4 regions of the Lactobacillus sp. RTP31084st1_F9_RTP31084_210423 genome follow, and region 1 is predicted to be linked to each of the others. Evidence: predicted binding sites of a transcription regulator. Region 1 holds the regulator's gene; each other region holds the start of a gene.

Region 1 (8,276 bases):
ACTACGTTTTAATGCCATTAATTGATCATAGTCATTTTGACCAGAAATTATTTGTCCAGTATCGGGATTAAACGTGATAGTATACTGCTTGTAATATTGACTAGAAGGTTTATCCGGTTCAACATAAGGCGCAATAGCTACTTCTATCTTTTTTTCAGTTATGCCAGCTACTGTTTTACTACTTGTTCTAGCTAATCCTCTAATATCAGTTTTTTGAACAATTGTTTCAGTCCCAGTTGGCTTTTTTAGAATAACTGTTCTAGCTGGTTCGGTCGTCATTTGATTATTTACTAACTTATCGATAATTTCTGTAACCTTTTTGGTTACATTACCTTCGACATCGCGAGTATAATCTATCGTAATCGTTTGCGGATTACCAAATGTATATGTTTCAGCTCCTAAATCTGTTCCTGCTGGAGTCGCACTAGTAATCTTCCAACTATAACCAGGTACGGCGATTTGGCTTTGATCGATAGCATCTAGATTAACTTTAAAATCACTTGGTTGGAGATTCATAAGTGTATCATACAAATCCTGACCTGATAATATTTCACCAGTATCAGAATCAACTGTGACTTTATACTTTTTTAGATCAATGTCTGATCCAGCAGCTATAATTTGTGCAGTATACGCTATACCTGTTTTTCCGTTTATGTTAAACTTATTTGAACTACTAACCGATGCTTTAAATCGTACTTTCTGGTTAATTGTTTCTTGACCACTCGGTTTGTTTAATATTACCGTCCGAGCAACCACATCACCTCTAATGTTCTGAACCCCTGCTTCACTTTTCAAGTTAGTAACCTTTTGTTGCATTGAATCCTTGACTGAAGTGGCACTATTTGCAACACTAGCAGCCTTGCTCTCAGTAAGTCCAGCAACATTAAAATTTCTCTGAAGCTTATTCACTGAAACAGTATTAGTGTCCAACTTATTTGCATTAACATCTTTATCTGCTTGAACACTAGACTTAGTAGCTGCTTTTTCATCAGTAGTGTCATCGTTTTTAATAACATTAACATCCCTATTTGATGCAACCTTTTTACTATCTGATGTGTTTTCAGCCACATTTTGCTTAGCATTTTCATTAGTAGCAGAAACTGCTGTCTTATTATTTTCTTGCTTTTGTTCAGTAGTCTTTACTTCTGCTGACTTAGCATCAGCTTCATTCTTCTTCTCTACTTGTTCGGTATCATCTCCATTAATACTATCAGCGCGTACAGCTTGGGCGTTTACCCCCCCCAAGTAAATTGTGGCACCAATTAAAACAGATGCTGCCCCAACGGACAGTTTTCTAATACTATAATGGTTGTGTTTATCTCCAAACATATTACTACTCATACAAATTACCTCCAATAGACCTAAATGGTTATTTCCTTAATTAAATAACGTTTTCAATCGACAACTATATAATAACACTTATTTTTATAAATTCTATACTAATATTGAATTCGATTTCACTTTTTTATATTTATTGCCGTACAAACTAAAGAAATATCCCTTAATCCTACAAAGCCCATAAAAAAAGAATCGAGCAACCATCAGCGATTGCTCGATTCTTTTACATTATGCCTATCAGTAAACTAATAGTGTCATAATGATAATTCTTTCTTATTTTTTGTTAGGAATTAAATTACATTCCCATTCCCATACCTGGGTTTGGAGCTGCAGGGGCTTGGTTCTTGTCATCTTCTGGAGCATCAGCAACGACAGCTTCAGTAGTTAACAACAAAGCAGCAATTGAAGCAGCATTTTGAAGGGCTGAACGAGTTACCTTAGTTGGGTCGATGATACCAGCCTTAACCATGTTTTCCCACTTGTCAGTTGCAGCATTGTAACCAATTTCTGGGTCTTCATGTTCTAAGTGATCTAAGATAACAGCACCGTCTTTACCAGCATTTTCAGCAATTTGACGTACAGGAGCACCTAAAGCTTTCATAACGATGTTTACACCAGTTTGTGCGTCTTGGCTATCGCCCTTAACATTACCTTGAATGGACTTCATAACATCAACTAATGCAGTACCACCACCAGCAACGTAACCTTCTTCAACAGCGGCACGGGTTGCGTTCAAGGCATCTTCGATTCTGTACTTTCTTTCCTTTAATTCAGTTTCAGTCGCAGCACCAACCTTGATAACAGCAACACCACCAGCAAGCTTAGCAAGACGTTCTTGTAACTTCTCACGGTCAAAGTCTGAAGTAGTGTCAGCAATTTGCTTCTTAATTTGGTCAACACGTTCACTAATAGCATCCTTTGAGCCAGCACCTTCAACAATAGTAGTTGAATCCTTAGTTACAGTGACCTTGCCAGCCTTACCTAATTGATCAATCTTAGTGTCCTTTAATTCAAGACCTAAGTCTGAAGAAATTACAGTACCACCAGTTAAAATAGCGATATCTTCAAGCATTGCCTTACGACGATCGCCAAAGCCAGGAGCCTTAACAGCAACAACATTGAAAGTACCACGGATCTTGTTCAAAACAAGAGTTGGAAGAGCTTCACCATCAACATCATCAGCAATGATTAACAAACTCTTACCTTGTTGAACGATTTCTTGAAGTAATGGCAAGATGTCTTGAATGTTAGAAATCTTCTTGTCAGTAATTAAAATGTAAGGGTTGTCTAAGTCTGCTTCCATCTTATCGTTATCAGTTACCATGTATTGTGATAAGTAACCACGATCGAATTGCATACCTTCAACTACTGAAAGTTCAGTATCAATACCCTTTGATTCTTCAATTGTGATAACACCATCGTGACCAACTTTTTCCATTGCGTCAGCAATTAAGTTACCAACTTCAGTTGAAGCTGATGAAACAGAAGCAACTTGAGCAATTTCATCCTTGGTGCTTACCTTGTGACTGATCTTGTGTAATTCGTCAACAGCTGCCTTAGTAGCAGTTTCAATACCGCGACGAATACCAACTGGGTTAGCACCAGCAGTAACGTTCTTCATACCTTCACGAACAATTGCTTGAGTTAAAACAGTAGCAGTAGTAGTACCGTCACCAGCAATATCGTTAGTCTTTTGTGCAGCTTCAGAAACAAGCTTTGCACCCATGTTTTCAAAGTGATCTTCTAAGTCAATACTCTTAGCGATAGTAACACCATCGTTAGTAATGTCAGGAGCACCATAGCTCTTTTCCAAAACAACATTTCTACCCTTAGGTCCTAAAGTTGTCTTAACAGTGTCTGCTAATTTATCAACACCCTTTAATAATGAGCGTCTTGCATTTTCAGAAAATTTAATGTCTTTAGCCATATTTATATGCCACCTTTTATTTCTAATTTAATTACTTAACGACAGCTAATAAGTCGCTTTCACGAAGTACTAAGTACTTTTCGCCTTCGTATTTCAAGTTAGTGCCAGAGTATTTATCAAAGAATACTGTTTCACCTTTTGCAACTGACATAGGAATTAAGTCGCCGTTTGCGTTGCGCTTACCATTTCCTACGGCAATAATTTCACCCATTTGAGGCTTTTCTTTAGCGTTAGAAGCCAGGACAATGCCTCCAACTTTTTCTTCTTCTTCGTCTTTTACTTTAACGATCACGCGATCACCAATTGGTTGTAACACGTTAGTCCCTCCTGTACATATTTAATCTATTATTACATCACTTAGCACTCATATCTCATAAGTGCTAACTTACATTTACGATAGTACCTTGTTTATAAAAGAAAAGCAAGTATTTAGACACAAAAATTAGCACTTTTATTGTTTGAGTGCTAAAAAGTGCTAATTTACTTAATATTTATTTAAAAATTCAATATGGATTGTCTGTAATTTTTGATAAAATTAAACAAGCACAAAAAGTTAAATATGCGGTGGTACTTTCGTTTAAGGAGATGATGCCAATGGTGTAATAGCTATTGTTCAGAATCTTACTGAAAGGAGGTACACTTTGCTTGATGGTTGCCTTACTTGGCGCTGTCTATGTCTTTATTGGGCTCTTGGATTGTATTGTCTTGTTATTGGTAAAGCTGGTGCGAGATATGACCAAGTTGGTAAAAGCCGTAAAAAAGCTCATAAAGGCTATCCACGATTTGTGGAAGAAAAAATAAGCAAACAAAAAAAACCGCTCCATAACTTTTGGCCGAGTTTGATAGCGACTTTTTAGTTTGCTAATAATAATTTTGCCACCGCACTTTTAGCGGCTTGTGCTTCAGAGAGCTATTCTCAGTAGCTCTCTTTTTTATACTACAAGTATTTCTTTACTACAAGTATTTTACAGCAAATTAATTTTTACTTCAAATTAGAGCTGATTGACTTTTCTAGTTCTAAACTCTCTTAATAGTAACATCCCCCATATTAGCACGACCTTGAAGTACTAATGTTGGACCTTCTGCTGGCTGATCACCATCAATAGTAAAATCACCAAATTTATGTTCAAGTTGATCATCAACTCTCCAAGAAGTTGGAATGTAAATATTTATATCTCCCATCGACATATTGATGTTAGCAAGTACTTCATCCCCAGCAGGCTTAGCTGAATCAAGATATACATTAACATCTCCCATTGAAACATTCACAGTCACCGTTTCTAAGTGTTGCGAATGAACATAACGTGAAGTAGAAGACAACTTTTCGCTAATCACAATATTGTCATCATTATCTGAACTAGACGTATCAGAAAATACATGCTCAGCCTTAAATTTATGTGGTGCCTTCAGGTCTGACCAATTAGCATTAACTTTTTCACCATTGATAATCACAGTCGGCTTCCAGCTTTTTTTGAAGATTAATCTCAAACCTCCCCAAATTAAGAATGCTGCTAAAAGTACTGTCCAAGGAACAATACGTTCAATATGAAGTGGTTTAGCATAAATGATTAATAGGAAAGCAATTGAAAAGATGCTGCCGCCTAAACTTTTATTAATTAAAGAAGTGATTAAGGTTGCTCCAAAGACTACTGTCCAAAAAATTGCCCAAAAGCCTAATTCTAATGGCATCAAGTGGAGCTGATCTAAAACCAAAAACGCAGCTGCCGCAAGTAAACCTAACCCCCAAAGAATTCTTCCAAAACTGGCCTTTCTCATGATAATGCCCTTCTCTCTTTTAATCTTTCATTTAAATCTCGGTAATATCTTCTTGAAACATAGACTGTCTTATAGGAATCATGAAACTTAATCTGACAATTAGAAATCGATTTAGTAACAGCGTAGATCTGATCTAAATTTAAAATAGTCGATCTCGATACTCGCATGAACTGTCCACTTAATAAGTTTTCTAGTTCATATAATTTATACTTAACAAAATATGCATTCCTCGTCGTATGCGCCATTACCTGCTTAGCGTCTGTTTCAAAAAAGAGAATATTGTTAATACTTAAATAATAAGAAGTATTGTCCATCATCCCCTCAATTTGATCAGGATGTTCTGAATCAGTTTGAAGTTGATGATATATTCTTTCTACTTCAGGCGTTAAGCTTTTAGCATGAATCGTTATTTCTGTCTCTTGCTGATCTGGATCAAGTTCAAGCTTAACTTTCACAATTCTCACTTCCTTGTTTCGTTCTTGATATTTATATTAAACATGAATATAAGATTAAAATCTAGTGAAATTGACTAAGCGGTCATTTTAAAGTTCTAAGTGGTCAAAAAAAGAAGCATGAACCTAAATACGAGGGGGAAATTTAGATTATGCTTCTTTAGTTTAATAAATCAATATTCACGATAAGCCGGAGCCTGATAATCCTCCATAAACTGCAAAATCTTATCAAAATCAGTTCCAAAATAGACCGTATCTAAGTAAATATTTTCTAAAAAATCATCCTGATTCATGCGCTTCAACAACTTATCTAAATAATCATAAAAACCAGCATAGTTATAAAAAGCAACGGGCTTAGCATTATCGCCAATTGCAGTCCAAGAAATAGCTTGACTTATTTCTTCTAAAGTACCAATACTGCCAGGAAGAGCTACCATCCCATCAGCCAAGTTCATCATCGTATCTTTTCGCTTATCCATACTTGGGACCACGCGAAAATCTTGCACCTTATCGTAAGCTGCACCACGATCTTTTAATTCTTCAGTAATAATGCCATGAACAATACCGCCATTTTCTAAAACTCCATCAGCAACGGCTCGCATTAAACCATACTTGCCTCCGCCATAGACTAGCTCGATCTGGTGGTCTACCATTTTTTTACCAAATTCATAAGCAGCTTTAGCATATTCAGGGCGGTTACCTGAGCGTGCACCACAATAAACTGCCATTTTTTTAATCATTTTATCTACCTTATTTCTAAATTTAAAAATTCTATGCCTATTTATCTTAAAATTATTTTCTTTCTGATTACAAATAAAAATGTATAAAAAATACACAAGCCTAATTAAGCTTGTGCAAAAGCAATATTAATAGTAAATTATTTTTTGTTCTTATCTTTATCTGAATCCAGGAAATAGATTAAAGTTTGAAGTTCAGTTGCCAAGTCAACATTTTGTACACGAACCCTAGAAGGTGCAGATAAACGAAGTGGCGTAAAGTTCATGATCCCTTTAATCCCAGCATCAAACATTTCATTGGCAGTCTTTTGCGCTGCTGTTTGCGGTACACAAAGGATTGCAATCGTAATTTGTTGCTCACGAAGCTGCTTCTTCATTTCACTCATATCATAAACAGGCACACCTGACATAATTGTTCCAGTAATTTCAGGATTAATGTCAAAAGCAGCGCTAATTCTGATATTATTAGTACGCTTGAAGTTATAATTCAAAAGCGCATGTCCCATATTACCAACACCAACTAAGGCAACGTTAGTTAAAGTATCTTGGTTCAAAATCTTTTTAAAGAAATTAAGCAAGTTCTTAACATCATAGCCATAGCCACGCTTACCTAAGGCACCAAAGTAAGAAAAATCACGACGAATTGAAGCACTGTCAACTTGAACTGCTTCCGCAAGTTCAGTTGAGGACACTTTTTCTTTTCCTTCATCATTTAAAAAGATTAAATAGCGATAATATAGCGGCAAGCGTCTGGCAGTAGCCTTAGGAATCTTAATTTCATCCATTAAGAGGCCTCTTTCTTTTATAAATACGAATGTGAAATATTTACTAATCAAACTAATAATAGGCATTCTTTAAGGATAAATCAAGAAACAATTTTCACAAAGGTCATATTTTCATAAAATTTAAAAGATTCACTATGTTAAAATAAGCACTAGGAGAAAATAATTATGATTATTGCACAAGCTCAAGACCTCGAACAACGTTTTGGAGGCAATATTATCTTCAGTAACATTTCTTTCTCGGTTCCTGACAATGCCAGAATCGGTCTTGTTGGACCTAACGGAGCCGGAAAAACTACCTTATTAAAGATCATGACTGGTCAACAAGAACCAACTAGTGGTCAATTTACTATTAATAAGGGATTAAAAGTCGGCTACATCGCTCAGGAAAATGGCCTCGATGAAGACAAAACAATCTGGGATGAAATGCTTACTGTCTTTAATGATTTAATCGAAAAAAATAAAAAAATCACTAAAATGCAAGAGCAAATTGCCGACCATCCCGAAGATGAAGACTTGCTCAAGCGGTATGATCAATTAGCTTACGACTTCGAACAAGAAGGCGGCTTTACCCACCAGGCTGAAATTAAGAGTATTCTTAACGGTTTTAATTTTAAAGAAAATACTTGGAATAAGGTAATTGGCACCCTTTCTGGCGGTGAAAAGACACGACTTGCCTTTGTTAAATTGCTTTTACAAAAGCCACCAGTACTGCTGCTTGACGAACCTACTAACTACCTTGACTTAGACACTTTAGATTGGTTAGAAACGTTCCTAAAGAATTATCAAGGCGCAATTATTACTGTTTCTCACGACCAGTACTTCTTAGATCACTTAGCTAATCAAATTTTTGAACTGAACTTTGGAAAGCTGACTACTTTCAAGGGTAATTACAGTCAATACGTTAAAGAACGTGAATTGATGGATAGCCAGCAAGAAGCCGCTTATGAAAAACAGCAAGAAAAGATTAAAAAGGAAGAAGAGTTCATTCAAAAGAACCTAGTTCGTGCTTCTACTACTAAACGCGCCCAAAGCCGGCGTAAAGTTTTGGACAAGATGGAGCGTATCAAGCCACCTAAGCACAAGCAAAAAGTTCGTATTAACTTCACTAGCGAACGTCCTTCTGGAAAAGAAGTACTGATCGCTAAGGATCTGACGATCGGCTATCCTGATAAGGTAATGGTTTCCGATATCGACTTCCAAGTCAATAAGAATGACCGCGTTGCTATTATCGGCCCTAACGGAATTGGTAAGTCTACCTTGC
Region 2 (8,276 bases), on a different contig from region 1:
TTTTTCCTCTTATGCATTTATTATTTCATTTTCAGAAAGCGCATACAATTACGTGCTATAATATAAATACTCACCAAACTTACGATTTAATATAATCAATATGTGTGAGTAATTAAATAAGAGTAAATTGATTTTTATAGTTAGTTATAAGGTGATAGTGAAATGATTACAAACATAGATAGCTATTTAAGAAAAACAACTCCATCAGAACAAAAACATTTAAATAACCCTTCTAGAAAATTGTCAGAACGATATAAAGAAATTGCAAAAATAAAATATGATAGTAAAAATATATACAAATTTAGTTATAAAAATTTTTTAGGAACTAATACTATTGGCATAGTTAAAGATACCCGTTATACAAGCATACCTACACATATTCATTCAGTCATTTCGATAGTGTATGTTTATGATGGGATTTCTATCCAACATATAAATAATAAAAAGCTAATTCTAAAAAAGGGAGATTTATGTATTCTTGATCAAAATGTTATTCATTCAGTTGAATATCTAAATAAAAATGACATAGTAATATCAATTACTATGAAAAAAGATTATTTATTCAACAAATTGCTAACTAATATTTCTAACGGAAGTATAATATCTATGTTTTTAGCAAATGCAATTTCTAAAGAAACTGCCCATAATCAATATATATTGTTCACAAAAATTAATTCAGAAGCTCGAAAAATCATCAACAATATGCTAAGTGAATATTTTGATAAAACGCTTTGTAGCAACCAAATAATTGATGCTGATATGGTTCTTTTGTTAAGCAATTTAATAAGAACGTACCAACAAGTAAAACAAAAATATATAAAATCTAATCTCTCTATATATGACTTACTTCAATATATTGATTTCCATTTTAAAGATTTAACTTTAGAGAAGATGGCAACACACTTTTCATTTACTCCAAATTATTTAAGTTACCTAATAAAAAAAGAAATGGGGATTTCATTTAAAGAATTAGTTATCAAAACTAAACTTAACTATGCATGTGAATTTATAAAAAATACTGATATTCCAATATATAAAATAGCAGAGAAAGTTGGATACAATAATTTAGGCTTTTTTTATAAAAAGTTTAAATCTATTTATGGGTTAAGTCCTAATGATTACAGAAAAAAGAACAATAACTAAAAAAAGCTAAGCATCCCGCAAAAAATAGCGAGTAGCTTAGCTTTTTTCTATCAAAATTTATAATTTAATCAAAAATATCTAGCTCTAAGTCTTCAACAATATCCTTTAATAACTCTAATCCAGCAACACTATTGCCAGCCTTATCAAGTGCAGGGCTAAAAATCCCAATTCCATATCTATGTGGTGCAGCTGACATTAAACCGCCACCAACTCCGCTTTTAGTTGGCACACCAATTAACCGAGAATAAGTTCCTGACTGATTATAAAGCCCTGTTGTCATCATCAATGATTTAATACATCTTGCTCCTTCAACAGAAAAAATTCGCTTTCCATCCCAAGGTTTTACGCCGTTATTAGCCAGAACAGCACCTAAGTTTGCCAAGGAGCGTGCTGTAACCATCATTGAACATTGCTTAAAATAAGTATCAAGGCTTGTTATTACATCCCCAAGCATCATATTTTTAGATTCCATATAATATGCAAGTGACCGGTCGAGATTACCAGTCCGTCTTTCAGAATGATAAATAATTTGATCTAAATAAAGATTAGGATCATTACAAATATCACGGGCAAATGATAAGATTTCCTCAAATGCTCCTTCTCCGGTCTTACTTACTACCATCGATGTTGTGGCAATAGCACCGGCGTTAATAAACGGATTCAGTGGATATTTGGCCTTTTCAATCTCCATATTAAGAATTGAATTAAAGGCAAAACCGGTTTGACGAGATCCAACATGCTTAAATACTTCTTGGATCCCCATCTTCTTTATAGCAAGCATCAAGGTAATTACTTTTGAAATACTCTCGATTGCAAATCGAACTTCACTTTGCCCAGCTTCACCAATTTCGCCATCATCTAAGTCATACAAAGCTACGCCTAATTGTTTAGGATTAACTTCAGCTAAAGCAGGAATATAACTAGCAACTTTTCCTTCTTTTTCTTTGGGTAAATTTTTCTTAACCAATTCTTCTAATTGAATCATAGCTATCTCTTTTCTATGAAAAACACACTCTCACTTTAAGCATAGATGATTCAATTGATTAGGTGAAATATTTGGGATTACAAAATAAAACAAAAAAATATCAGCGATAACGTGTACCACTGATATTTTATTTTTTACCAAAAACCAATTATTTTAGTCCAAAGCAGACCGCCGCCAAGCCATACAATATTCAAAAAGACACCGAAAATTGCGGACAATTTCCACCAATCTGATGATTTTACATATCCTGTGGTTGAAAGAAGCGCTGCTGGTCCAGCTGAATAAGGAGTCGTTGAACAAAAGATTGACCCTGCAAAGCCTAGCATTAATCCCGCCATTAGCTTTGGAACACCAGCTCCAAGTGCAATTGATAGAAAACCTGCTAAAACGGCTGAACTTTGCGTGGTAATAGATGGGAACATATAGTGAATATAAAAGTAAACCAAGAATAGAATTACTAAGACCCAAACCCAGTTAACGCCATGAAGCATTAGACCTAATTCCTTTGAGAACCAAGGGAAAAAGCCTAATTTCATTAATTTCTGTGACATAAGCATCACAATTGATAGCCATACAATCAAGCTCCAAGCACCCTTTTGATCCATCATATCTTTAACAGTAATGACACCAGAAATCAGTAAAATTGAAACTGCGATAAAACCAACTAAAGTTGCATCAATTCCGATACTTGATCCTAATAACCATAAAAGTAGTGCCAAAACAAATACGCAAGCCATGATCTTTTCAGCAGGCGTCATTTTCCCCATTTCTTCAAGCTTCTTACTTGCCCATGCATTAGCATTAGGTGTTTCTTTAACTTCTGGTGGATAAATTTTATATAAAATAAATGGTACTAAAATCAGAGAAATAAGACCTGGAACAATTGCTGCTAAAAACCATTGCATCCATGAGACAGTAATTCCTTGCGTTTTTGCAATACCCAAGGCAACCATATTTCCAGCTAATCCAGTTAAAAACATGGTTGAAGTTACAATATTTACCTCGTATTCGTTAAAAATTAAATACGATCCTAGCTTTCTTTGTGTACCTTCTTTTGGATCTGACCCCATTTGTCTAGATAAAGCGTCAATAATTGGATACATAATACCATTAACACGTGCAATATTGCTTGGAATGGCGATCGCCATTAAGGTTTCAACCGTTGAAAGTGAATAAGCTAAGCCAATTGTTCTTTTACCAAAAGACCTAATAAATAGATAAGCAACACGTTTACCCAATCCTGATCTAATAAATCCAGCAGACATGAACAAGCACATTGCAATTAACCAAACAGTCGTATTCCCAAAAGATGCAGATACTTCTTTAATATTAAAAATATGAAGTAGCGTACCAATTGTAACAGCAACCAAAGTAGAACCAACCATCGGTAATGGTTTAGTAATACATGCCACGATTGTGGCAATAAATAAGGCAAATAAATGCCATGCAATTGGTGTTATTGCAGCCGGTCTAAAAGGTGTAATGATCCACAATACACATCCAATAATTACTGGAAGTATAAATCCCTTCCAATTTACTTTTGCTAACATTTGTATATCTTCTCCCCTAACCAAAGCTATTTGCTTTTACGAGCATTCTCTATTGCTTGTTTCACAGCATCTTTAAATGCTCTACTAGTTGTACTTGCACCAGAAACTGAGTCCACGTCAGCAGAATTATGGTCGAGCATTTCTTGGGTCAATTTTGGTATTGCCTGACCACCCAAATCGCCAGATTCTTTTTCTTGAAGCGTTTCGATATTCTTTAAGTTTTGATTTTCATCTAAAGTTACACGAACAACAATTGGAAGATCATTAATCCCTTGATCGCTTGACCCAATTCCTTGATTTTTACCAGCTTCAAAATGCATCTTAACTTGATGTGCATCACTCTTTAAATCTTCATGAACTTGACTTGCGCTAGTAACAGCATCTGGAAGATCTACGTTATTCTTTATTTTTGCTGCATTAGTTCCAGCAATCTTTCCTGAAATTAATAAATCAGCAATTGAATTGGCCCCTAAATACTTAGTGGCAAAAATGTCTCCTAATTCTCCGGCTTCATATAAATTAGGAATTGCCTTTCCATCAAGTCCAATTACTTCACATTTAGAATTTCTCTGTGCACCACCATGTGTATGCAAAATATTATGACGAACAGGAATTGCATAGTATGGGCCTTCTTTTAAAGATCTCATAGTTTCAATTTTTCTGTTCAAAAACATATCTCGTTTTTTCACATCAGTTAAGAAATTAAAGTCTTCAACTGCCTGCTTTAAATATGGCGCATCAATTTTTTTAGATAATTTTTCAATTGAATCAGCTTTAATTGCATATGAAATCAATTCTTTAATTTGATCTGCCTTAGCTGACTGATCGTTAGAAAGCTGCTCATATTGAGCTTGATCCATAATGATATGTGGATGATTTTGATTAGGAATCATAACCCAATTTCCATGATTGTACTTGTAGCCATGACGATCTTCTTCATCTTCTCTAAAGTAACGAGTTCCATCATCCCCTGCCACAAAAATTGACCCATTAAATAAGCTCTTCCAATTAATCATGTAAGCAAATTTTTCTCGTGGTTCATTTTGTCTAAGTGATAAGCCATGTGAATCGTAGTTAGACATATGCCATAATCCCGCACCTGCTTCAACAGCAAGATCAATTCCCTTACCACGGTTATACAAAGTACCAATTGGCGCAAGCGAGCCTTGACCTAAAAAGTCTTGAATCATACTTTGATTATTTTCAAAACCGCCTAGACTTAAGACAACTCCTCTTTTAGCAGCAACATTTACTTCTCTATTATTTCGCTTAATAACAGCACCCATTACTGTATTAGTTTCTGGATCTTGAATTAAGTGCTCTGCTGGCGATTCAAACCAAATATCAATTTTGTCTAATCGATCAAAAACTTGCTTACGAAGCAATTTCCAAAATCCGCCATTGTACATCCCTTTAGTCATACTTTGAGACTGCATAGAAGCTGCATCTTTATATTCTGGATATTCTCCATTTGGTCTTCTACCCGTTGGTTGAGCTTCAATTCCAAAATACTTTTTTGAATACTCCTTCATTTGCATTACATTTTTGATAAAGGTATCTAAAGCTTCTTCATCATACTCAAATGGATAATAGGTCTGCTTATAGTATTCTTTCAGTTGATCGAAATTTGATCCCCAAGCAAAAGCACCGCCAGCATATCTAGTATTACCACCTTCGCTTCCTTCAGGAGCAGCATCAATCAAAAGAACTTTTGCATTATTATCAGCAGCAAAACGCGCTGCACCTGCTCCGGCGCCACCAAAACCAATTACAATTACATCATATGTGGCATCCCAAGATACTTTCGTCTTATACACCATATGCTCTTCTCCTCACAAACTTGTTTCATCCTTTACACATAGCAATTTATATCTCTTTATAAACTTTTTCTAGTGGGTAATTGTGAATAAAATTGAACTACTCAACTCTATAAAACCGCATATATCATAGCTTCCTTGTGATTGTGAAAAATGTAACTTATAATTAAAAAAGATTAGTTTATAAAAAATATTTATAAAAGAGATAATAATATGAACGATAAGGATCTATTATATTTTTGCAAATTAGTTGAAACGCAGAACTATACCGTGACTGCTAATTCATTCAACGTTACACAACCGACAATTTCGATGGCGATCAAGCGACTTCAAAATAGATTTGATGATCCCTTGATTTTTCAAAAGAATCGCAAAAGTAAAATTACACTCTCACCCGCAGGTGAATTACTTTATCAGAAAGCCAAATACCTTTTAAAAGAAATGGCAAGTATCGATTACGACGTTAAACACGCCAATATTAAAAAAATTAGAGTAGCTTTTTCTGGGATTGCTGGTAGTATTTATATTCCTGAAATTATAGAAAAATTTTATAAAGAAGATATTGTTAACCTGTTAGATGCTCGCTTAGAAAGAAGTGCGACTGCATTTAAAGATTTAAATAATGGCGACGTAGACGTTGCTATCTATTCTTGGATGGTGCCGATCAACGATCCTGCCTATTTTATCCGTAATTTAGATAGAACAGAATTAGTCATTATTACCGGTAAAGATGACCCTTGGGAAAATAAAAAAGTCATTGATGCCCAGGAATTAAGAAACCGCAAGTTTGTGGCCAGACAAAAAGGTTACTTAACCAGAGAATGTTTGGAAGAAGAGGCAAAGCTCGGCGATTTTACTCCAAACATTTTATACACGGCTCGAACAATGAAACTAATGATCGATTTAGTCAAAAGAAACGTTGGTATTGCTCTAGCAATGGAGAATTCCGTTAAAGATGAAAAAGATCTCCACATAATTCGTCTTCGTTCAGGACAAAAACTCTGGGCATACATGCAAATTGCAATGAGAAAAAGTTTTATTCCCAATAAATATCAAAAACAAGGAATTGACATTCTTCGGAAATTCCATCTAAATTAAACAAAACCAGCTAAACACTAAATGCTTAGCTGGTTTTTACCTGCACGTTCACTTAAACTTCATATCTACTTTTAAACTCTTTTAAACTTTTCCATCAAAAAAACTAAGTACTTTTATTCAGTACTTAGTTTTTTCAAATGCTTATTTTTAATCAATAGAAGGAATTTCTCGAGTTTCAGCTAGTTTCTTATACCAATATGCGCTCTTTTTAGCATAACGCTTCTGCGTCTTGAAGTCGACATAGAATAAACCATAACGCTTTGAATAACCATTCGTCCAAGAGAACATATCTTGCAGTGACCATACAAAGTAACCATTGACTGGAATACCAGCTTCAATTGCCTTAGCTACTTCTTCCATATGTTGCTTTAGATAATCAATTCTTGGTGTATCATCGATGATCTTATCTTCGCCTTCAAACTTATCTTTATAACCCATTCCGTTTTCGGTAATATAGATTGAATGAACTAAAGGATAATCATCGTAAACACGCTTCAATTGATCATACATCCCTTGTGGATAAATGATCCAATCCCAATCAGTTGCTGGCAAGTCCTTCGGGTGAATTTCTTCACCAACGCCTTTCATACGGTTGACATCAGTTCCCTTTTCACCAGTACCGTTATGAATGATTTCGGTGTCACCATGATATTCTTTCATAAACTTCGAGAAGTAATAGTTAACTCCCACAAAGTCTAATTGCTTTGCAGCTTTAAGAAGTACTTTTTCATCTTCTGACTTGATGTCAATCATTTGTTGACCATTAGCATCAATAATCTCTTTTACTAAAGCAAGCGTATGCTTAGAATACTTACCAGCTAACGTTCCATCAAGATAAAACTTATTTTCTAAAACGTCTTTTAATTCAGCAGCATGCTTGTCACCTTCGCTGTCTGTTGCTGGATAAACAGTTTGAAGAGCATGAACAATACCAATTTGGCCAGTATAGCCTGCTTCTTTATAAGCATTAACAATTCGGGCATGAACTAGATTCTGGTTATATTCAGCTTTAAAACACTTATCAAATTGATCCTTGTATGCAGGAGGGAATGTTCCACCAACATATTGTTGACCAGCCATTGATGTAGGTTCGTTAATGGTAATCCAGTATCTAACTTCGCCAGCATACTCCTTAAAGCAGAACTTAGCATATTCAACAAAAGCATCTAACATTTCTTGTGATAGCCAGCCACCCTTGTTTTGCAAGGCTTGTGGTGTATCAAAGTGATGAAGCGTTACGAAAGGTTCTACGCCTTCTTCATGACATTTCTTAAATAACTTGTGGTAGTATTCAACACCTCTTGGCTCAATTCTTCCTTCACCTTCAGGGAAAATTCTTGCCCAGTCAATTGAAACTCTAATTGCGTTAATGTGAAACTTTTTACATAATTCTAAGTCTTCTGGATAACGGTGGTAAAAATCACAAGCTGGATCTGGATTAATTGTTCCTTGTTCACGCAAGTACTTATCCCAGATTACTTCACCTTTACCATCTTCTTTTGTTGCGCCTTCACATTGGTAAGCAGCAGTTGCACCACCAAAGTAAAATCCTTTTGGAAATTTAAATTCTTTCATTAATTTTTACCTCAATTACTTATCTTCATTCTTGCCTTCAAGGCTATCAACAACAAACTTAAATGCTAAATCAGGTTTCTGAGTTAATTCAATGTACTGACGTCCAGT
Region 3 (8,276 bases), on a different contig from region 1:
AATTTATGTATTGAATGAAAATTTGTATGTATAAATATTAAGGAGAATAGAATTTCGTGAATAATCAAGAAATTGCAAGTAAATTATGGAAAGAAGCAGGAGTATTACGAAAAGGTGGAGTTACTTCACAAGATTATTTAACTGAGTTAACTTTTCTCCTGTTTTTAAAAATGTGTGAAGAACAAGGAGAGGAAGAGGGTATTCCTGAAAAGTATAGATGGAATAATTTAGTCCAAAAGGAAGGTCTGGAACTATTAAATTTCTATCGCCAGCTATTAATTGACTTAGGAAATCCCAAAATAACTCCTAATAAAAAGGTAAATATTATTTATAACAATGCTTCTACTACGATTTCGGCACCAGCTATTTTAGAAAAGTTAATCAAAGACATTAACGATTTAGATTGGTTTTCTGAAAGAGAAGAAAGTTTAGGAAACTTATACGAAAGCTTAATGCAAAGAAGTTTAGAAGAAGTAAAAACAGATGCTGGACAGTATTTTACTCCAAGAGCTTTGATTAATATGATGGTTAAATTAACCCAGCCTAAAGTTGGAGAAAGATTAAATGATCCAGCAGCGGGTACATTTGGTTTCATGGTAGCTGCAGATAATTATTTAAAGCACAAGACAGATGATTATTCTTCTTTACCGGAAGATGAAGAAGAATTTCAAGTTAAAGAAGCTTTTTCAGGAATGGAATTAGTTCCTAATACTCATAGACTTGCTTTAATGAATGAATATCTTCATGGATTAGACGGAAAATTAGAGTTAGGTGATTCTCTATCTACAAATGGTACTTGGATGAAGAATTTTGATTTGGTGTTAACTAATCCACCATTTGGTGTCGATGGATCATTACCTGGAAGGGATGATATTACCTTTCCGTCTGCTAATAACCAATTAAACTTTATACAAATAATCTATAATTCCCTAAAAGCAAATGGAAAAGCTCGCGCAGCTGTTGTTGTTCCTGATAATGTTTTATTTGCAGATGGTATTGGTGAAAAAATTCGTCAAAATTTGCTTAATAAGTGTAATTTGCATACTATTTTAAGATTGCCAGCAGGAATTTTTTATGCACCAGGTGTTCAGACGAATGTATTGTTTTTTACACGTGGTGAAAGTGATAAGGATAATACTAAGGAAACTTGGATCTATGATATGCGTCATCAGATGCGTTCATTTGGTAAACGTAATCCGTTAAATAATAAAGATTTTGAAGATTTTGAAAAGGTATTTTGCGTTGATGATCGCTCTAAGCGCAAGGAAACTTGGAATAAAGAAAAGAATCCAAATGGTCGCTGGCGTAAGTTTACAATTGATGAAATTATAAAGCGCCCTAATACTAGCTTAGATATTTCTTGGATGAATGATGAAGAAGAGCAAGATAATCGTTCGTTAAATGAAATTTTGTCTGAAATGAATAATAAGTCAAAAGCAATTAGCGAGGCAATTGCAGAACTGAATAAGGCATTAGAAGGAATTGACGACAGTGAAGATTAATACTTTAGATTGTGATGCACAAGCTTTGAGAGAAAAAATTTTAGATTTAGCAATGCGTGGAAAATTAGTTCCACAAGATCCGGATGATGAACCAGCTAGTGAACTCTTAGAGAAAATCAAAGCTGAAAAAAAGCAACTGATTAAAGAAAAAAAGATTAAGAAAACTAAGCCGCTTGCCCCAATTACTGATAAAGAAAAGCCTTTTGATATTCCTGATAGTTGGGAATGGGTGAAGTTTGGTGATATAGTAAGTTTTTCTTTAGGAAAAACGCCAAGAAGAGGAAATAAAAAATATTGGGAAAATGGAACTATTCCATGGGTTTCAATTAGTGATATTAAAGATAAAAGATTATTGAATAAAACTAAAAGAAGAAATAACAAATCAAGCATTAGAAGATAGTTTTAAAAATAATTTAGTTCCTAAAGGCACATTATTGATGAGCTTTAAATTATCTATAGGAAAAGTTTGTATATTAGATGTACCGGCTGTTCATAATGAAGCTATAATTTCTATTTTTCCTTTTATTAATAAAGATTATATAACTAGGGATTATCTATATTATTTGCTTCCTATAATTAGCACGATGGGAGAGTTTACACCTGCTATCAAGGGGAAAACGCTAAATAAAACTTTAATTAATGAACTTAAAATACCACTTCCACCATTATCAGAGCAAAGTTGAATCTTCTACTCAACAATACACAAAACTTCAGACTTTGCTGAAGTCGAAGGTACTGGATTTGGCAATGCGCGGAAAATTAATAGAGCAAGATCCCCATGATGAACCAGCTAGTGTTTTGCTTGAAAAGATTAAGGTGGAGAAAGAACAGCTGATTAAGGAAAAGAAGATTAAGAAGAGTAAGCCACTTCCTCCGATTACTGATAAAGAAAAGCCGTTTGATATTCCCGATAGTTGGGAATGGGTAAGGCTGGGTGATATTGGAGAAATTTTTGCCGGTGGAGATAAGCCAAAAAATTATTCCAAACATAAAAATGCAGATAATCCTTTCCCAATTTATTCAAATGGACTAAAAGATAAAGGCCTATACGGTTTTACTAAAACTCCTAGAGTAAAAAAAGATGCGATAACCTTATCAGCAAGGGGGACAGTAGGACATGTTGAATATAGATCTATCCCTTTCTTCCCAATTATTCGTCTGATTTCATTTGTTCCTTATAATAAAGAATATTTAAAATGCTTATTTTTTACAGAGTGAAGAATTAATTGAAAAAGGTGATGGATCCAGTATTCCCCAATTGACTGTGCCAAGATTAAAGCCAAAAGTTATACCTTTTCCACCTCTGTCGGAGCAACAACGGATTACTACTAAAATAATTAATCTTTTTGCTTTCCTCTAGCAAAAAAATTAAGTAATGAAAATATAGTAGAGGAGTAATGTAATGATTTATATCAAAAAATTAATATTAAATAACTTTAAAGGATATAAAGGAAATATAGAATTTGAATTTAATCCTAATAAAAATATTTTAATTGGTGACAATGGGATAGGGAAAACAACAATAGTTCAAGCGTTAAGATTATTATTAAAGGGATCACGCTTTGAATTTAATGGGGTGTCATATTTGGCCAAATATATTAATAGTGAAGTCAAAAAGCAATTTGAGAATTCTAATAGTCATTTGGTAGACGAATTACCTTATTTCAGTTTGATTGCTGTTTTTGGGGTAGAAAAAGAAGACAAGAATTTAAAATTAAAAAAACTTAATGGTGAGTATAAGGATAGTACTGGTATCCATAGCAACGAATACGGTATAAGTTTTAAATATTGTTTTGATGATCAATTTTTATCGGAATACACTAATTTTATAAATGAGAATAAAGGTAGGGATACATTCACTATCCCTTTTAGTATGTATAAAACAGAACACAAAACTTTTGCTGGAAACATATACCGAAGTATGATGGATCCCTTAAAGAGCATATTTATTGATAATGATAATTTTGAAGGAAATCCTTTTAATATGTTTGCTCGTCAAATTTATAATAATTTGACAACTAGGGAACGTATTACTATTGAAAGTAAGTTTAGACTTATAAATAAAACTCTATTTGATAATATAAATAACAAGAATGAAAACCAATATCATCTAAATATAGATCCAAATAGTTTAAAATTTGATTCAATCGTTGATGTTAGTTCGAAAGATGTATCACTTCAAGAGTTAGGAAGTGGAAAGGAGAATTTAATTAAAACGCAATTAAGTTTAGATTTAGATTCAAAGCTTATTGTAATTGAAGAACCAGAAAATCATTTAACGGCTAACAATACACGAAAGCAAATTGATCAACTAAATAGTTTAAAAAATCAATTAATCGTAACTACTCACAATTCTCAAATAGTAACGGGATTAGATTTAGAAAATCTAATTTGGATTCGTTCATTAAAAGAAGAAAAGCAAGAAGTACATTTTAATGAGCAGTTGGATGAAGAAACAAAAGAGTTTTTTAAAAGAAGAGATGATATAGATTTTTTGCGTTTATTAATAGCCAAAAAAATAATTTTAGTAGAGGGAGCAGCTGAATATATTTTGATGAGAACTTTTATTAAAAAGTCTCTTGGTGAAGACATGTCTGACTATGAGATTTTATCTATGCGAGGTCGATATTATGCTCCTTTTATAAAATTAGTTGAATTTTCAGAAGGAAAAATGGTGATTTTTACGGATAACGATTCTGATGTTGAATCAGATGATAACAAGGGAAATCGAATAGCACAAATAAAAAATCAAAATACTCAATATGATTCAATAAAAATTTTTTGTGATATGAATCCAAATAATTTTACATTTGAAGTATCTGAATATGAATCAAATAAAAATAAGATAGATGGAGAGTATCCTATAAATAAAAACGCACGAACATTTAAATACAATAAAAAAGATATGCCATCACGGCAGTTAGCTTTTATGTTAAATAATAAGAGTCAGTCAGCATTACTAATGCGTTCTAGATATGAAAATGGAACGTATAATATTCCAGGATATATTGAAGAAGGATTAAAATGGTTAAAGGAATAATATATTTAGCGAAAGCAGGTACTGGAAAGACTACTTTTATTACTTCTGGATTGAAAGAGCAATTTAAAAATAAGAATGTTTTGTTTATTACATATACGCGTCAAAATACTGAAAATTTAAAAGATAAACTTCAAATATCGTCTATTTCTTTTAAAGACTATGAGGTGCTTACGTTTTATCAATTTTTAGAGAGAGAATTAATTGCACCATATAAATTATCTATAAGAGAAAATCTAGAATTAAACTATGATATTTCGGGATTATATTTTAGAAATAGCAAAGAAATTAACAATAGCAAGTATATTAAAAAGAAGTCTTCAGCTTTTTGGCAAAGTGAATCTGGCGCACTTTTTGGTGATAAATTATCAGCCTTATTAATTGAAAAACGAAATCAGCTTGTGTTTGAAAATGCCGTTAAGAGGCTAGAAAAATTTTATGATTATATTGTTATAGATGAATTTCAAGATATTGTAAATCCAGAATTGAAAATATTACAAAAATTAGGGGCACAGATTTATAGGACATCAAGTTTAAAATTAATTTTAGTGGGTGATTTATACCAATCTTGTGTTGAGAAAACGTCTTTAAAAATATCACCATATGATAAATTTACTTCGAATATGAGTGAAGAAAGATTTGTTAGGGATAAGTTAGGATTAAAGACTAGATATTTTGATATTGATAATAGAAAATTAAAAAGTAGCTATCGTGTTCCACCAAAAGTTTGTGAATTTGTTAAATCGGTTTTAGGTATTGATATACAAAGTAAAAATACAAATATTTTAGGTGAAGTAAAGTACATTGACGATTCAAAATTAGTTTATTTAATAAATAGTGAAGACTGTAAGTTATTAACCTATGATAAAAGACAAAAAGATAAAATTAGAGATAAGTTTAATGCTGATGAATCTAAAATGATAAACTATGGTTTTTCAAAGGGGATGGAATATACTAATGTAATAATATTCTTAACATCTACATTAACGAATGCTTTAAAAAGGAATGATTTAAGTTCAATGTCAGTGGTAATTAAAAATAAATTTTATGTTGCATTAACTAGAACAAAAGGAAATGTATATTTAGTGCCGTATAATTTTATAAAGTAAAACAATGTCTAAAAAAGTAAAACTATACAACTTCATAATAGCCATTCTGGCTGTAATATCTATTATTCTTGTTATCCTAGACTATGCTTCAGTTATTAATTTAAATACTGGAATATGGATGTGGGTAGACAATGGCATCTTAATAATTTTTGCGATAGATTATTTCTATCGTCTAATTATTGCTAAGAATAAATGGAGTTTCTTTAAACATAATATTTTCGACTTATTATCAATCATCCCAGTAAATGGATTTTTTACACTTTTCAGACTAGCTCGACTAGGAAGACTAGCGAGACTTACGCGCTTGCTTAGAGTTTTGCGATTAGTTGGTTTAACTGGTAGATTGAGGAAAATTCTTTATACTAATGGTTTAATTTATCTTCTATATACTAGTCTTAGCCTTTTAATTATTGGTGCTATTACTTACTCTATGACTGAGCATGTTTCCTTAGCGCAGTCATTTTGGTGGGCAATTGCTACTGCAACGACTGTTGGCTATGGTGATATTTCTCCGCATACTTTTGTGGGAAAGATAGTAGCATTAGTTTTAATGCTAGTAGGAATTGGTGTAATTGGGATGTTAACAAGTTCGATTACAACATATTTTGTGAGAGAAGATAATAAATCTGATGATAAAGATACTCAGCTTGAAGAGATCATGCAAAAGTTGGATGAAATTGAAAAACAAAATAAAGATCTAAGAGAAGAAATTCAAAAATTAAAACAGAAATAGCGACAACATAAGCTACCTACCAAAGCCATGGCAGGTAGCTTATTTTCATCCTAAATTAAATAACACAATCATAACCCTGCGTTGCTAATTATTATACAAAGCCGTAGTCAACACTTATAATATTTTTTGTAAGCGATAACAAAGGCAAGGAATATAATTAAGGTTATTCCAGAGCGTATTGTTAAAGAAAACACTCCAGATGTTAATGCGGTTTCTGGTGCATTTGCTACAAGTCGGGCAATCAGCGAAGCCGTCCGCAAGGCTTTGAAAAATGTGAAGGAATAAAATAATTTACAATCACAATGCGGTTGTAAAAACGGTCGAAAAGCTTTTCGACCGTTTTTTGGTATAATTTAAATTAAAAATTATGGCGCATTTAAAGATGGATATTTAACTGCACTAAAAATAATATATAACAAAAATGTCAGGGAAAAAGAAATGATTGATTATAGAACTTTAAAGCATAGTGATAATGGAATGCCGACATGGGTTGCTTTTCTTGGTCCTGTATTGCAGGTGGCAAGTACTAAAAGAGAATGGATAGGGAAAGAATTGGATCAAGCAGTACTTGATGAAGTTGATTTACCTGAAGAACTTGCTAATTTAAGATATGCATCTAAATATCACGATTTAATCGCATATAATCGTGTCGGATGGGCCTTAAGTGAGCTAAAATTATCGGGTTTACTTAATTCACCTAAAAGAAGTATCTATAGGATAAGTGAAACCGGAAAAGAAGCATTAGCTAAATACGGACTGAATATTACACGTGATTTCGTTCATTCTCAGCCAGCATATATTGAACACCAAAATAAGTTGAAAAATAAAAAGGAAATTGATAATGATATCACTGAAGATCAAACTTTTGAATTAACTGAAAAGCAAATCAAAGATTGGTTTGATAAACAAAGTAGTGATTTATCTGAACAATTAATTGCTAAATTACGCAGTACAGATCCTTATCAATTTGAACATATGATGGTCCGGCTTTTAAATGAGATGGGATATAAAGGGACTAATGGACAATCCGTCGTAACTCAGAAATCTAATGACGGTGGTATTGACGGAATCATTAATCAAGATCCATTAGGTTTGCGTACAGTATACGTGCAAGTTAAAAGATATTCAGAAAAAAATATTGTAGGTAGTCCTGAAATTAATAGCTTTTTTGGTGCACTTAGACGTAAACAAGCAGATCGTGGTGTATTTATTACTACTTCTTCGTTTACTAATGATGCAAGGGATGCAGCAAAGCAGTTGAATATTGCATTAGTTGATGGGGAAATGCTGACAAATTTGATGATTCAGTACAAAGTGGGGGTACAAATTCGTCAAAATTATGAATTGTATGATATTGATGATGATTTCTTTGAAGAATAAAAATTCAAAAGATTATAAGCTAAAATTATAGTTGGTTTGAATGAAGCAACAACTTTTGCTCTCTAAAGTATTGAAGATCCTTGATATCATAGGATTCTTAGTTTAACTCTCGCAAAAAACGCGAACTTTCGCGAACTCTCACTTTGCGCGCGAAAGTTCGCGAGAGTTAAAAAATGGCAACAGATTAGTAGAGATCTGCTGCCATTTTAATTAGTTTAATAGCCAATCAATTAAATTAAGTTTTTGGATACCGTTGTAATTTGCTGTGCGGTTGATAGTGTCTAAAGTCAACAGATATTTAGGGTAAGAATCACGAATTTGCTCTAGCGATCTCAATTCGCGTTTTAAAACTTTTTCATCCATAGTGGTTAAAGCAACTTGATAATAGGAAAGCTCATTCATATCGTTAATCCCGACAAAATCCACTTCGTATTTATTGCTTTCTCCAACATAAACTGCTTTATTGCGTCTAAGTAACTCTAAATAAACAATATTTTCAATAATATGTCCAAAAT
Region 4 (8,276 bases), on a different contig from region 1:
CATCACTAATCCCTTTCGCCACTCTTACAACATAATCACTTCCATAGCGGTATCCTGTTGCATCAAAAGTAAGAATACCACTCTTGTTATCCTGAATATATTTTAATGCTTCATCGTTATCCATCCAAACAAGTTTATTTATTTGATGGTTGATAGAAGTAAAAGTTTTTGGATTTATACCTTCTCCACCAAGAACCACATTACTATTACCCTTTATTTTTAAATCATGAACAAAGAAATAATAGTATTTACCCACTCTAATTGCAAAATCTTTTGAATTAGAAGCTGAAGGTAAAGCATTATGTACTCCATTATAAAAAGCTTTATGATACAGACTAGTCCATTTACCAATTAAACTCATATAATCTTTATCAATTGGCTTAATAGATCCATCAGCTTTAAGTCCTATATTTACAACCGTATTAGCGCCAATCTTTTTGCCATGGACGATCGTTTCTATAATCTCTTTAGGTGATTTATAGTCTAAATCCATTCCTGCATTTCCCCAATGTTGATTTAGGGTTACAGATATTTCTCCAGCTACATATTTTTCATTATGATTTCCATGATTTACTGTATTTGGAAGTCCTCTCTCATAAGTAACAGCATCTATTTCGGCATTAGAAACTTTTCCCCTATTTTTTAGCCCAGTATTATTGATAATCATAGCATTAGGTTGATACTTGCGAATTGTGCCATAAAGCTCATCCAGCTTCCAATTTGCATCTTTTTTATTCCAATTTCCATCAAACCAGAATCCACCAAACTCACCATAATTTTTACTTAAGATTTCTACTGACTTTCTTAAATATTCAAGATATTTATCAAAATCTTGTACATAATCAGGATTATGCCAATCATACGTTGCCATGTAAAAGAACGGTTTAATATCTTCATCGTGACAAGCATCAACAAATTCCTTGATTAGATCTCTTTTCGCCGCACTATGAGGAGCATCAAAATTTGATAATCCCCTTGTATCATATAAAAAGAAACCTTCATGATGCTTAGTAGTAAGAATAATGTAATTACAGCCCATTTGTTTTGCAGCTTTAACAATTTTCTTAGGGTTAAACTTATCTGCAACGAATTTTTTAGTTAATAATTCATACTTATCTTTGGGAATATTGTGAATAAACTCAGTCCATTCACCTTGACTTAAGAGAGAATATAATCCCCAGTGAATAAATAATCCCAAACCCATATTTTCATAGTTTTCAATTCTCTTGGCCTTATACATATCATAGACCTCCTACACTTAACCTTACTTTTTCAAAATTCATTTTAAATACAAAAAACTTTATTTTCAAGTATTGTAAACGCTTTATTTTGGATATATAATCATCCATGAAAAAGGTTAATACATTAAGTTTAAGAGGAGGAAATTATGAATTATTTACTAATCAGTCATGGTTCATATGCAAAAGCCACTTTGACAAGTTGTGAAATGATCACTGGAACTTTAAGAAATGTCAAAGCAGTTGAATTCAAACAAACTATGAACCAGCAAGATTTACTTCATAGCATAGAAAATACAGTAAGCAAATTCAACAATCTAGATAAACTTGTATTAATTTGCGACATCAAAGGTGGTACTCCTTTTAATACCGCTCTTCTTTTTAAGAAACAACATCCCGACATTAAAATTATTAGTGGTCTCTCTTTAGGCTTACTCTTGCCAATTGCTACTGGCACTTCACTAGACGACTCAATAAAGCAAGTAGCTCAAAACATATCTTTTTTTACCGAAGCAAAGTCTATTAAGAAAAAAGTAAACGATGACCCTGATTGGGATATACACCAAAAATTAACACCGCACACTATTAAAAATGTACGTATTGATGAGCGCTTAATTCATGGTCAAGTTGCAACAATGTGGACCAACAAAATTGGTGCGGATCGAATCATGGTTGTAGGAGATGATATTGTCAAAAGTTCCATTCAAAAAACCGCCTTAAAAACCGCCGTGCCAGGTGGAGTACATTTGAGTATTTTGACCATAGATGGCGCAGCAAAAAGAATTAATTCCGGTAAATATAATGGTCAAAATGTATTTCTGATTGTACGTAATCCACATATACTTGTAGAACTTTCAAAATTAAATGTTAAACTACCGGAAATCAATGTAGGTAATATGTCCAGTAAAAGTAATTCAAAGCAAATTGCTAAAAGTGTAGCTGTTACTAATGACGACATAAAAGAATTTAATTATTTAGATCAGCACGGTTCTCATTTATATCATCAAATGGTACCAGCTGACGATCCGGAAGATTTTATGAAATTAATTTCAAATGTAAGTAGAGGAGAATAATTATGGCTTGGTGGCAAATACTTTTATTAACATGTTTAGCTTTCTGGATGATTATTGATCAAATCACAGTCGGAATCTTATGTAATTATCCGTTGCTAATTGGATTCGTAGCAGGAATCATTATGAATGATGTTAAAACCGGTTTAGTTGTTGGTGCTACATTACAATTAATGGTTTTAGGTGTTGGTACTTATGGCGGAGCTAGTATGCCAGACTTTATGACTGGAGCTATTGTTGGTACTGCTTATGCTGTAATGACAGGTAAAGGGGTAGATTTTGCTATTGGACTCGCTGTTCCTGTTGGCCTTCTGATGGTTCAACTCGACGTTTTAGCAAGATTTTTAAATGTTTTCTTATTACATAGAGTTGATCATTTTATTAAATTAAATGATACAAAGCAGGCAGCTAGAAACGTTGTCTACGGTGTCTTCCCATGGGGACTTTCAAGAGCCATACCAGTATTTATCATGCTAATCGTTGGTGAAAAATTCATTCGTCAAGTTTTAGCAGTTACCCCACAATGGCTAACAACTGGATTGAAAGTATCTGGAGGTATCTTACCAATCGTTGGTATTGCAATTTTACTTAGATATTTACCCACTAAAAGATTCATTACTTTTTTAATCGTCGGTTTTATTGCTGCGGCATATCTAAAAATTCCAATGCTTGGTGTCGCTCTACTCGGCTTTGCAATGGCTATTTTCTACTATCAAAAAACAATCAAAAGTTCAGAAGACCATGAATCAAACTCTACAGTAAATAATGCTAATGGAAAGGAATACGAAAATGATAAAGGAGAATATGAAAACTAATAGTTTAAGCAAAAAAGATCTATTTCGTGCAAATTGGCGGTGGCTATGGAGTAGTCAAATTTGTTGGAATTATGAAAGAATGATGTCTACTGGTTACTTTTATACCGTACTACCATTTCTAAAGCGTTTTTATAAAAAAGATGATGAACGTGTAGAAATGATGGAGATGCAAAATCAATTCTTCAATACAAATGCTTATGTTGGTGGATTCATTGTAGGTATGGATTTAGCTTTGGAACAAAAAGAAGGACATAAAGCTAAAGATACTATTGCTGGTATTAAAACCGGTTTAATGGGACCATTAGCCGGTGTAGGTGATACTATTTTTGGAGTTATCTTGCCAACTATCTTCGGTTCTATTGGTGCCTATATGGGACTCAAAGGTAATCCTATTGGTGCTATCTTATGGCTTATCGTGAACTTCATTGTTTTATTCCTAAGATTCGCTTTTCTCCCATTAGGCTATACTGAAGGCGAAAAATTGCTTAGTTCAGCAAAGGATAAGCTTAATGCTATAACTGATGCAGCAGTATTATTGGGAGTTACTGTCGTAGGAGCCTTAATTCCTACCGTCGTAACCGCTAAAGTTCCATTAGTATTCAAGTCAGGAAAAGTAGTTTTAAAAGCTCAAACAGTATTAGATCAAATTATGCCAGCTTTGGTTCCAGCTCTACTTGTTGGTCTAGTTTATTGGTTACTAGGTAAAAAGAATGTTACTTCAACTAAAATGATTATTTTTGTATTGATATTAGGTATCGTCTTAAGTTATTTCCATATTTTAGGTGCTTAGATTATATTTTTAATATAAAAAAACTTACCAACACTACAAAAGTCAGTAAGCTTACAATAATTATGTTTGTTACTAATGAAGTAATTCATTAAGTTCATGTAAAGCAACACATAATAGGAACAGTGTTATATTGCTCACACCAATACACCTCCTTATTAGAAAGTGGGGCGTAAATTTAACACGCAAAAATATTTTATCAAATCTAAAAACATGTTAGAATACTTTATAGGAACAGTGTTACTATCTGCTTTATAATTTAATGCGCAGAATAGTGCTTAGGCGGTCGTTAGGCCGTTTTTTTTATACCAAAAAACTGCGGTCCGTGTTGGATCGCAGTTTTTCATATACTCACATCATTAAACTAATGTCTTGAAGCACCACTTACTGCATCTGCAGCTTCACCAGTTAATTGATTTTCCTTAGTGACAGGATACGGCTTCATAACACTCTTACTCGTTGAAGAAATTCCCCAATCAGCAGTGTAGTCAAGATGATCAATTTTAGCATGTTTAATATCGCCAATCGTCTTACAACCAGTCAATTGCATGTCAATCAACAATTCCTTATTCAATTGCTCAATAACTGACTGAACACCTTGAGCACCACCAAGTGCTAAGCCGTATAAGAATGGACGACCAATACCAACTAAGTCAGCACCTAATGCCAATGCCTTAAAGACGTGTGAACCACGACGAACGCCGCCATCAAGGATAATTGGAACGGGGCGATCGCAACTCTTCACAGCCTTCGCGATTTCAGGCAAAACATCAATTGTAGCAGGAGCCCCATCAACTTCACGGCCTCCGTGATTAGAAACTACAATTCCATCTGCACCAGCACCAATTGCAAGCATCGCATCTTCAGCACATTCAACGCCCTTAACAATTACAGGCACATCAGCAATGTCCTTAATCTTACGAATATCATCTGGCCCAATATTTTGAGCAGATGAAGCGTACATTTCAGCAACGCTTTGTCCCTCTCCTTTTCCACCAGTCCATTCATTAAAGAAAGCAAGTGGAACAGGATATGTAAAGTTAGTCCGTAAATTTGCTTCACGATAGCCACTAACTAGCGCATCTACAGTTAAGAAGAAACCGGTAAAGCCGGCTTTAACTGATTCTTCAATTACCATTTTATTAAAGTCCCAGTTCTTGCTTAGATATAATTGCATAAACCGTGGGGAGTCGCCTACTGCGCTTTGCACATCTTGAACACTCTTATTTGCATAGGTACTCATTCCAAACAAAGCACCGGCAGCTTTTGCACCCTTAGCAGTATCAATTTCGGCTTCGGCATTTGCAATACCATGGCAGGCAATTGGACAGATCATAACTGGTGTCTTTAACTTCATCCCTAAAAATTCAGTATTCAATTCTGGATCCTGCATCCCAGTTAAAGCACGAGGCACGATTTGAAAATGGTTAAAAGCTTGTGTATTATTCCGCCAAGTCCATTCATTTTCTGCACCACTAGCAATGTAGTAATAAGCAGCTTCTGGTATTACATATTTTGCTTCGTTTTCCAGTTCATCCAAGTTAACCATGTGTAGTTTTTCTTCTCTAGTACTTTGTGGGAACCCCTTATAGTAAGTTGTCATCGATATTTCCTCCAATCATTAAGTAGGTTTCTATACACCTTAATTTTAGGACGATTTCATTAATTTATTAAATAAAAGCTATTATGAAATAATTCACTAAGTCCGATATGCTCACTATCCATGTTCTTTGTAGCGCTTTCTTTAGTTAAAATTCGTGTTTACATTTATTTATCAGAATGCTACACTGTAAAAGTTGCTTATTTAAAGCTAAAAAGCGAACATTATGTCTGGAGGACAAAATGAATTTTATCAAAAACTACTTTCATTTAGAAAAGTTGGGAACTAATGTTAGAACTGAATTTATTGCAGGTCTAACAACCTTTATTAGTATGTCTTATATTCTCTTCGTTAACCCAAGTGTTCTTGGTGCTAGCGGCATGAATACTGGCGCTGTATTTACTGCAACTGCTTTAGCTGCGGCTCTTGGTACAGCAATCATGGGTATTGTAGCTAACTATCCGATTGGTGAAGCACCTGCCTTAGGTATTAACGCCTTCTTTGCCTATACCGTATGTATTGGCATGAAGGTATCTTGGGAAACTGCCTTAGCCAGTGTTTTTGTTGCATCAATTATCTTTATTTTAATTACTTTATTTAAATTAAGAGAAAAGATCATTGACTCTATCCCTTCAGACCTTAAATTTGCCATTTCATCAGGTATTGGTCTTTTTATTGCCTTCCTAGGTTTACAAAATGGTGGTTTAATTGTTGCTAACAAATCTACTTTAGTTGGTTTAGGATCTCTTCATAATCCGCTTGTTTGGATTACAATTTTTGGCTTAATCGTTACTGTAATCTTAATGATTTTAGGCGTTCCAGGTGCGATTTTCATCGGAATGATTGCTGCCTCAATCTTTGGCATTTGTACTGGTCAAATTGCCGTACCACACAAGTTTATTTCTTTAGCACCAAGTCTTGCACCTACTTTTGGTCAAGCAGTTTTCCACGTTAAAGACATTAATTCTCTGCAAATGTGGGTTGTTGTTTTAACTTTCTTACTTGTTACATTCTTTGATACTGCTGGTACTTTAATTGGTCTTGCTCAACAAGCTGGCTTTATGAAGAACAACAAAATGCCACGTGTTGGTAAAGCATTAGCCGCAGATTCAACTGCTATGATGTTTGGTTCTATCTTTGGTACTTCACCTGTTGGAGCCTTTGTTGAATCAAGTGCTGGTATTGCAGTTGGTGGACGTTCAGGTTTAACTGCAGTCTTTGTTGCCATCTTCTTCCTGATTTCAATGATCTTTAGTCCATTACTTGGGGTGTTCACTACTCAAGTAACTGCTCCAGCCCTAATTATTGTTGGAGTTTTAATGGCACAAAACACTGCTCACATTCACTGGAACAAGTTAGAAATTGCCGTTCCTGCATTTTTGATTTTACTTGGTATGCCACTTACCTACTCAATTTCTGATGGTTTAGCATTAGGGATGATTACTTACCCAATTTGTATGGTTTCTGCAAAGCGTGGTAAAGAAGTCAGCCCAATGATGTGGGTACTGTTTGTCGTATTCATCATCTTCTTGTGGGTTTTGAATTTTAAGTAAGCTAAAATTCACTAACAAAAATACCGATTATCATCCATCTTGATAATCGGTATTTTTTTATTGCTTTTATTATCTGTAAAGTATACTTAACAAAAAGTGCGATTTTTATAAAGTATACTTTACAGCATCTATAATTAAGTCGTTCAGAGTATAATATAAGTATAAAAGTAACCTTTATTTTCCCCACTCAACTGTTTGACAATTATTATAGTAACGACAGGAGGAATAAAAATGATCATTACTGGTAAGACTATTTTTAAGCTAGTCTATATACTTAGCATAATTTTTAGTGTTACTTACATCGTTTGGAATGCTCTTCAGCATAATCCATTAGATCCAACTTACCTTTTAGTTGCTATCATTAGTATCGCAGCGATGACTTTAGTTTTTATTAAAATTAACAAAGAGGAATAATTCCATCCCACAAAAAAGCCCGTGCATTCGCACGAGCTTTTTAATTTCTAATTATATCTGCCAGCAAAAGTCTTAATATTCATACTTTAAACACAAACTTTACCAATTTAATTAGTATGTTTGTGCTAGCTCTGCTAACCTATATAGACCACCACAAAAAATAAAAACGCCGCTCTACCTATAACTTTGGCGAGTTATAGAGCGTCGTTTTCGTCATCTTAACATTAAAAGCCACCGCTCTTAAAGCGGGCTGTATAAGGAGATCCGCGGATCTCCTTTTTTCATACTTGATTATATCATAGTATTTATTAATAAATATCATTTTTAGATTTGTACATTTTACCCTAGTCTCTTCAAATTTCTAAGCAATATGATTTCTTTCCACATTTTGGACAAGTTAATTTTCTAAACTTAGGTGTGTGCGGAGATAAATTAAAAGTTAAAAATGATGGAATAAAGACATCTCCGCAATTTGGGCAAACATATTCAACTTGTTCATAGTAATACCTTGATAATCCCCAAGCTGTTGCAAAAACTATTGCAATTAAAGCTACGACTTCAATTACTAATATTGTCGTCATCTTCATCTGATATAAATAAAGTGCAGTTCCAATTCCTGCTATCTCAAATAGCGTTAGGAGTCCACCCCATACCAAGAGTCTGCTTCTCAAAGCTGTCAAATTCTTTTCTTTTCTCATAATACTTGTAATGTCAGAAAAATTGGTTAATGCGGCAGATAAAACACCTATTTTTTGTAAATGTTCTATCTGTTTTTGCTTTGCAGTCAATTCGTTGATTT

What was found. The regulator Rex, encoded in region 1, represses fermentation and respiration genes when NADH is low (regulators of the CRP and FNR family bind a similar motif). The targets are predictions, from matches to a motif close to TTGTGAANTANTTCACAA.
Region 2: a site for Rex is predicted at 5,640-5,657, ahead of AB5359_RS05065 (FAD-binding protein). Genes of this name have one in related genera too.
Region 3: a site for Rex is predicted at 6,463-6,480, ahead of AB5359_RS02195 (FMN-binding protein). Genes of this name have one in related genera too.
Region 4: a site for Rex is predicted at 5,595-5,612, ahead of AB5359_RS08720 (alpha-hydroxy-acid oxidizing protein). Genes of this name have one in related genera too.

Annotation. Positions count from the first base shown of each region.
Region 1 covers NZ_JBCOVH010000002.1:376,696-384,971, reverse strand. Annotated here, with positions in the region: partial or broken gene AB5359_RS07240 (Rib/alpha-like domain-containing protein) at 1-1,341, opposite strand, end outside; gene groL (chaperonin GroEL) at 1,634-3,265, opposite strand; gene groES (co-chaperone GroES) at 3,297-3,581, opposite strand; gene AB5359_RS07225 (hypothetical protein) at 4,283-5,041, opposite strand; gene AB5359_RS07220 (LytTR family DNA-binding domain-containing protein) at 5,038-5,496, opposite strand; gene AB5359_RS07215 (TIGR00730 family Rossman fold protein) at 5,667-6,233, opposite strand; gene AB5359_RS07210 (redox-sensing transcriptional repressor Rex) at 6,371-7,015, opposite strand; gene AB5359_RS07205 (ABC-F family ATP-binding cassette domain-containing protein) at 7,181-8,276, shown strand, end outside.
Region 2 covers NZ_JBCOVH010000001.1:1,003,181-1,011,456, forward strand. Annotated here, with positions in the region: gene AB5359_RS05050 (AraC family transcriptional regulator) at 163-1,143, shown strand; gene glsA (glutaminase A) at 1,208-2,128, opposite strand; gene AB5359_RS05060 (DASS family sodium-coupled anion symporter) at 2,263-3,678, opposite strand; gene AB5359_RS05065 (FAD-binding protein) at 3,705-5,498, opposite strand; gene AB5359_RS05070 (LysR family transcriptional regulator) at 5,709-6,593, shown strand; gene lacG (6-phospho-beta-galactosidase) at 6,741-8,168, opposite strand; gene AB5359_RS05080 (PTS lactose transporter subunit IIBC) at 8,184-8,276, opposite strand, start outside.
Region 3 covers NZ_JBCOVH010000001.1:422,345-430,620, forward strand. Annotated here, with positions in the region: gene hsdR (type I restriction-modification system endonuclease) at 1-34, shown strand, start outside; gene AB5359_RS02160 (class I SAM-dependent DNA methyltransferase) at 57-1,502, shown strand; gene AB5359_RS02165 (restriction endonuclease subunit S) at 1,492-1,902, shown strand; gene AB5359_RS02170 (restriction endonuclease subunit S) at 1,940-2,185, shown strand; partial or broken gene AB5359_RS02175 (restriction endonuclease subunit S) at 2,250-2,862, shown strand; gene AB5359_RS02180 (ATP-dependent endonuclease) at 2,905-4,542, shown strand; gene AB5359_RS02185 (AAA family ATPase) at 4,527-5,648, shown strand; gene AB5359_RS02190 (potassium channel family protein) at 5,653-6,381, shown strand; gene AB5359_RS02195 (FMN-binding protein) at 6,559-6,666, shown strand; gene AB5359_RS02200 (restriction endonuclease) at 6,820-7,761, shown strand; gene AB5359_RS02205 (ATP-binding protein) at 7,972-8,276, opposite strand, start outside.
Region 4 covers NZ_JBCOVH010000004.1:68,292-76,567, forward strand. Annotated here, with positions in the region: gene AB5359_RS08695 (GntR family transcriptional regulator) at 1-3, opposite strand, end outside; gene AB5359_RS08700 (alpha-L-fucosidase) at 1-1,240, opposite strand, end outside; gene AB5359_RS08705 (PTS mannose/fructose/sorbose transporter subunit IIAB) at 1,388-2,311, shown strand; gene AB5359_RS08710 (PTS sugar transporter subunit IIC) at 2,308-3,123, shown strand; gene AB5359_RS08715 (PTS system mannose/fructose/sorbose family transporter subunit IID) at 3,113-3,913, shown strand; gene AB5359_RS08720 (alpha-hydroxy-acid oxidizing protein) at 4,275-5,513, opposite strand; gene AB5359_RS08725 (NCS2 family permease) at 5,753-7,063, shown strand; gene AB5359_RS08730 (hypothetical protein) at 7,295-7,477, shown strand; gene AB5359_RS08735 (MerR family transcriptional regulator) at 7,831-8,276, opposite strand, start outside.